Regions from separate parts of the Streptomyces sp. NPDC059649 genome, predicted to be linked through region 1. Evidence: riboswitches for the same ligand, from Rfam matches in the RefSeq annotation. Region 1 holds a riboswitch; the other holds the start of a gene.
The links. A riboswitch is a leader RNA that binds a small molecule or an ion and turns the genes downstream of it on or off. The one in region 1 is predicted to bind S-adenosylmethionine.
Positions count from the first base shown of each region.

Region 2: it holds a riboswitch for S-adenosylmethionine, as region 1 does, so the genes downstream of both, thrC (threonine synthase) here and ACFV1J_RS00215 (amino acid ABC transporter permease) in region 1, are expected to answer to the same signal.

Region 1 covers NZ_JBHWDV010000001.1:40,938-44,106, forward strand. The annotation lists gene ACFV1J_RS00205 (hypothetical protein) at 1-234, shown strand, start outside; gene ACFV1J_RS00210 (NUDIX domain-containing protein) at 350-718, shown strand; SAM riboswitch class IV at 902-1,009, shown strand; gene ACFV1J_RS00215 (amino acid ABC transporter permease) at 1,351-2,400, shown strand; gene ACFV1J_RS00220 (amino acid ABC transporter ATP-binding protein) at 2,397-3,169, shown strand, end outside.
Region 2 covers NZ_JBHWDV010000027.1:35,341-38,509, reverse strand. The annotation lists gene ACFV1J_RS25190 (trehalose-6-phosphate synthase) at 1-561, opposite strand, end outside; gene ACFV1J_RS25185 (glucosyl-3-phosphoglycerate synthase) at 609-1,571, opposite strand; SAM riboswitch class I at 1,758-1,903, shown strand; gene thrC (threonine synthase) at 1,921-3,169, shown strand, end outside.

The DNA.
Region 1 (3,169 bases):
GCGACCCAAGGCAGTTGCGGCCGCACCCTGCGGATGATCACCCGCGAGTACCTCCTGGAGGCGGCCTTCCACCCCACCGCGCTGCCGGCCCTCTGCGAGGAGTTCAACGAACCCGCGGACGGCGGCCCGGCCACCAGCCGCCGGATTCGCCTGGACAGCACCGGGTGCGCCCACGCCCTTGCCCTGAACACCGGCCCGGCCCGGTTCGGCATCCGCTGGACCTGGAACGACTGAACTCTGTCCGTCATGGCCTGCGCGGTTGACCGGTCGTGACGACTACTCGGCCCCGGCGTGTGAGGGTGCTGGTCCCAGGTGACGGGTTGGCGGGCGGGGCGGGGCGGGGCGGGGCGTGGGCGGCGCGGGCCTGTCGCGCGGCGCGCTGTCCGGCGGGCTGCCTCTGTCCGGCGGCCGCAAGGAGTCCGGTGAGACCGACGAGGAGTGCGCGCGCCGCGAGCTGCGTGCGGAGGCCGGCATCACGGCCGAGTCGTGGCTGAGGCCCGGCTCGTACGTCATCTCGCTCGACTCGGCGGCGCGTGTGCACCTCTTCGAGGCCCGGGATCTGAGCTTCGGGCCGCAGGGGCTGACACTCGTCGGGTCGACTCCCTGCTGTGGGCGGCGGCGTTGGGTGGAAGGCATGGCAGGGACCGTAACCGCGTTTGCCGACCAGGTGTGTTGCCGGAGTATTACGCCATGTCGTATTGCCACGGCGGGGCTGTGACTGCGTGGATGCGCATTTCTGAGGGAGATCCGCCACACCGGAGGCGCGAATCGGCAGCGATTCCGGTCCACACCGGGACTCCTCGGCAGCTCGCCAGGTTCACCCCGACCTGTTTTGTCGTCCCACAGGTCGGGCAGGCTTTGACAACCATGTCCGAGGTCTGTCTAACTTACGCCGCAGATCGGTCATGAGTGTCAGCGACAAGCCCTGGCTTGCTGACCGGCAACCCTCGCGCCGCGGTGGGGTGCCCCAGGTGACGACCGGGCCGGAGACTTTCGGTAAGCGCGAGGCCCTCAGGGGCCGGAACAGTGACGGTGACGGAATGTACGCAGCTTTCGGGACGGCCGCATGGCGGCGCCGCGGCTGCCTGTTGCTGTGCGCGAACCGTTCGGTCGATCTACTCCGCGTCAACAGCGCGCTGTGTACCGGTACCGGCACAGGCACCTGCTGTGCCTTTTGCCGAGGCTGACGGTCTTCTGAATCTGTGACGCCACCGCTGTCGTGGTGTGCGCCCTTCCTGCCCAGCCCCCGTTCCGCATGCCCCGTGCGCATCGTCACGCAGAGTCCTGCCGACTCTGCGGTGTCGTTGCCGCATCCGTGGCCCGGGGTGTCCGAATTCGCTGGAGCCCTCCATGAGTCAATCTCCTGGCGCTGCGGTATCCCCCGCCTCAGCGCCTCCTGCCGAGGAGACCCCCGAACTCTCCTCCGCGCCTCGTACCGCACGCCCCGCCGAGGCCGAACGGCCGGGCGACGACACCGCACCGCGGCCACTGGCGGCCCAGCGCGTGCTGCCGTTGCGCAGACCGGGCCGCTGGATCGCCACGGCGATCGTGCTGGTGCTGGTCGCCCAGATCGCCCACGGACTGGTGACCAACCCCTTCTATCAGTGGGACCGGTTCCAGTACTGGTTCCTGCGCCCGACGATCCTCGACGGTCTGCTCATCACCCTCGAAGTGACGGCGTACAGTGCCGTGTTGGGTCTGCTCGGCGGCATCCTGGTCGCCCTGGGCAGGCTGTCCCGGAGCCCGGTACTGCGGGCGGTCAGCTGGACCTACACATGGCTGTTCCGTTCGGTCCCGCTGATCGTGGTGCTGCTGTTCCTCTACAACTTCAGCGCGCTGTACAAGACGCTGAGCCTGGGGGTTCCGTTCGGGCCCGCCTTCTTCAGCTTCGACGAGTCCCGGCTCGCCACCGACATCGTCGTTGCGGTCGTCGGACTCAGCCTGAACGAGGCGGCGTACGCGTCCGAGGTGGTGCGGAGCGGCATCCTCGCGGTCGACCAGGGGCAGCACGAGGCGGCATCGGCACTCGGCCTGCCGAAGAGCCACCAGTTCACGAAGATCGTCTTTCCGCAGGCACTGCGCTCCATCACCCCGAACTACGTCAATCTGCTGATCAATCTCATCAAGAGCACCTCGCTCGTCTTCTACGTGTCCTTGCTCGATCTGTTCGGATCCGCGCAGAGCATGGGCAGCACCTACCCGGGTGACATCGTCCCGCTGCTACTGGTCGCCACCGTCTGGTACCTGATCCTCACGAGTGCGGTCTCCGTCGTCCAGTTCTACGTCGAGCGGTACTTCTCCCGGGGCGCAACGCGCACCCTTCCGCCGACGCCGTTGCAGAAGTTGCGGACGAGTCTGCGTGATCTGCGGGCCCGAGCCCGGAGGGAGGCGGCGGTATGACCACCGAGACTGCTGGTAGCACCGAGCTGACTGAGACCACCGACGCCACCGAGATACGACCGGCTGCCGTCGAGGTGCACGACGTGCACAAGTGGTACGGCGCCCACCGGGTGCTGGACGGCGTCGAGTTGACCGTGCGGCCGGGCGAGGTCACCGTGATTCTGGGGCCGTCCGGGTCCGGCAAGTCCACCCTGCTGAGGGTGATCAACCATCTGGAGAAGCCCGAGGTCGGTTACGTCAGCGTGAACGGCGAGCCGATCGGCGTACGCCGGCACGGTGAGAGGCTCAAGGAGCTGAGCGAGCGGGTCATCCTGGGCCAGCGCGGCCGGATCGGCTTCGTCTTCCAGAACTTCAACCTCTTCCCGCATCTGACCGCGCTTGACAACGTGGCAGCCGCTCCCGTTGCCACCGGGAAGCTGACCAAGCCCCAGGCCCAGGAGCTGGCCCGCGAGCTGCTCGGCCGGGTGGGCCTGGCCGACAAGGTCGGCGCCTATCCGCGGCAACTGTCCGGCGGCCAGCAGCAGCGGGTGGCCATCGCCCGCGCGCTCGCCCTGCGGCCGGGGGTCATCCTCTTCGACGAACCCACCTCCGCGCTTGATCCCGAACTGGTCGGCGAGGTGCTGGCCGTCATCAAGGACCTGGCCACCAGCGGCACCACCCTCATCATCGTCACCCACGAGATCGGATTCGCCCGTGAGGTCGCCGACCAGGTCGTCTTCCTCGACGAGGGTCGGATCGTCGAACAGGGCCCGCCCACCGAGGTGCTGGA
Region 2 (3,169 bases), on a different contig from region 1:
GGGGGTGTGCGAGAAGTGCGCGATCTTCAGGTCCGGCCGCAGCGCCCGCAGCATCCCCGGCACCAGCGCCAGGTGGTAGTCCTGCACCAGCACCGCCGCGCCCCGGCCCGCCTCGGCGGCGAGCGCCCGCGCGAAGGCGTGGTTGTACGCCTCGTAGGCCCCCCACTGCCGCCGGAACTCCGCGTCGAAGACCGGCTCCAGCGGCGTCTGGTAGAGCATGTGGTGGACGAACCACAGCACCGAATTGGCGATGCCGTTGTAGGCGTCGGCGTGGATATGAGACGGGATGTCCAGCATCCGGACGCGCTGTCCGCCGGTGTCGGCCCGGTCCAGCACGTCGCCGGTCCGCCGCACCGCCTCCCGGTCGCCCTCACCGAGCGCGGCACACACCCACACCGCGTCCGTCTCGGGTCCGATCGCCGACAGCCCCGACACCAGCCCGCCCCCGCCCCGCTTCGCGGTCAGCGCCCCGCCTTCCCCCAGGGCGTACGAGACCGGTCCGCGATTGGACGCGACGAGAACCTCGGCACCTGCGTGCACCACATTGCGCTCGGAGACCATGTCGCGAGATTAACCAGTGACGGATCCGTGCAAACGTGCGACGCGGGTCAGGCCGCCCGCCTGGCCGCGTATTCCGGGATGTCGGTCATGGGCGGCCGTTCCTCGGTGTCCACGTCCGTGGTGCGGGGCACGAAACCCGCCTCGCCCCGGTCGAACTGGGTGAGCCGGGGCCGCACCAAGTGGCCGCGGGCCAGGCGGAGTTGGGCGGTGCGGTAGATCGCGGCGGCCATCCGGCCGAGGGCCTGGCCGTCCTGATGGCGGTGCCTGCGTACGCCGACGTCCACCTGGGCGAGGGCGTCCAGGCCGACCGTGTGCAGCGCGTCGACGAGCAGGCCCAGCTCGACGCCGTAGCCGACCGGGAAGGGCAGCCGCTCCAGCAGGGAACGGCGGGCCGCGTACTCGCCGCCCAGCGGCTGGACGAAACCGGCCAGCTGCGGCCAGTGGAGGTTGAGCAACGGACGGGCGACGAGTTCGGTGACCCGGCCGCCCTGGCCCGGACCCCCGCCCTCGCCCCCGGTCTCCAGCGGGCGGTCGTACATCGCCTTGACGAACTGCAGGTCCGGGTCGGTCAGCAGCGGTCCGACGATCCCGGAGACGAAGGTCGCGGAGAACTCCCGCAGATCGGCGTCGACGAAGCAGATGATGTCGCCGGTGGTCGCGAGCAGCGAGCGCCACAGCACCTCGCCCTTGCCGGGGACGGCGGGGAGCCGCGGCAGCACGGCGTCACGGTGGACGACCTTGGCGCCGGCCGCCGCCGCGACCCCGGCCGTCCGGTCGGTGGAACCGGAATCCAGCACCACCAGCTCGTCGACCAGCGGGACGGCGTCGGTCATCAGCTCGGCGCGGATCGTCGCCACGATCGTGCCGACCGTGGCCTCCTCGTCCAGCGCGGGCAGGACGACGCTGACCGTACGGCCCGTCTGGCGCTTGGCCGCCAGCAGCTGCTCCAACGGGCGGTCGGCAGCCGACCAGGAGCGGCTGCGCAGCCAGCGCTCCACCTCTTCCAGCACGTCTCTTACTCCTCGGTGGCTGCCGGTGCAGCGGTCGCCAGGTGATCCATCGTGTGATCCATCTCGCGGTTCGGACGACTATCTCAACTGTCAGTGCCTTCGGTTACAGTCTTGAACAACGCGGATGACCCTCGCATGCCGGGGTCGCCTCGCGACAAACGCCTGGGTTTCGGCCCAGCGCCATACCGCTCATCCAGAGGGGCAGAGGGATACGGCCCGTTGAAGCCCCGGCAACCCTCCAGTCGGTCTCCGCGTCCAGCGCGCCGAGGCTCCCGGCTAGGGAAGGTGCCAAATCCGTCTCGCGACGAGATGCGCCGCGAGGAAGATGAGGAGAAAGGGCCTCGCCTCCATGGCTGTGCAAGTCACCGAAACCACCGCAAACCCCACCCCCGTCGCCCTGGGCCCCGCCGTCGCGCTGTCCTGCCGGGAATGCGGTGAGCGCTTCGATCTCGGTCCGATCTTCGCCTGTGCCAGCTGTTTCGGGCCGCTCGAAGTCGCCTACGACCTGCCGAGCGGCGACCCTGAGGCCCTGCGGAAGCAGATCGAGGCCGGCCCCGACAACATCTGGCGCTACGCCCCGCTGCTCCCGGTCCCCGCCGACGTGGCCGAGAAGCCGAACCTCAACCCCGGCTTCACCAAGCTCGTCAAGGCCGACCGGCTCGCCGCCGAGCTCGGCGTCACCGGTGGCCTGTACGTCAAGGACGACTCCGGCAACCCGACGCACTCCTTCAAGGACCGTGTCGTCGCGATCGCCGTCGAGGCCGCCCGCGCCTTCGGCTTCACCACCCTGTCCTGCTCCTCGACCGGCAACCTCGCCGGTGCGGTCGGCGCCGCGGCGCGCCGCGCGGGCTTCAAGTCCTGCGTCTTCATCCCGCACGACCTGGAGGCCGGCAAGGTCGTCATGGCCGCGGTCTACGGCGGTGACCTGGTCGGCATCGAGGGCAACTACGACGACGTCAACCGCTTCTGCTCGGAGCTCATCGGCGACCCGCTCGGCGAGGGCTGGGGCTTCGTCAACGTCAACCTGCGGCCGTACTACGGCGAGGGTTCCAAGACCCTGGCCTACGAGATCTGCGAGCAGCTCGGCTGGCAGCTGCCGGACCAGATCGTCATCCCGATCGCGTCCGGCTCCCAGCTGACGAAGATCGACAAGGGCCTCAAGGAACTGATCGCCCTCGGGCTGGTCGAGGACAAGCCGTACAAGATCTTCGGCGCCCAGGCGGAGGGCTGCTCGCCGGTGTCGACGGCCTTCAAGGCCGGGCACGACGTCGTACGCCCGCAGAAGCCGAACACCATCGCCAAGTCGCTGGCGATCGGCAACCCGGCGGACGGCCCGTACGTGCTCGACATCGCGCGCCGTACGGGCGGTGCGGTGGAGGACGTCAACGACGAGCAGGTCGTGGACGCGATCAAGCTGCTGGCCCGTACGGAGGGCATCTTCGCGGAGACCGCGGGCGGGGTGACCGTCGGCGTGACCAAGAAGCTCATCGAGGAGGGTCTGCTCGACCCGGCGCTGACCACCGTCGTCCTCAACACGGGTGACGGCCTGAAGACACTGGACGCGGTCGCGCCGACCACCGGGCCCTCGGCCACGATCC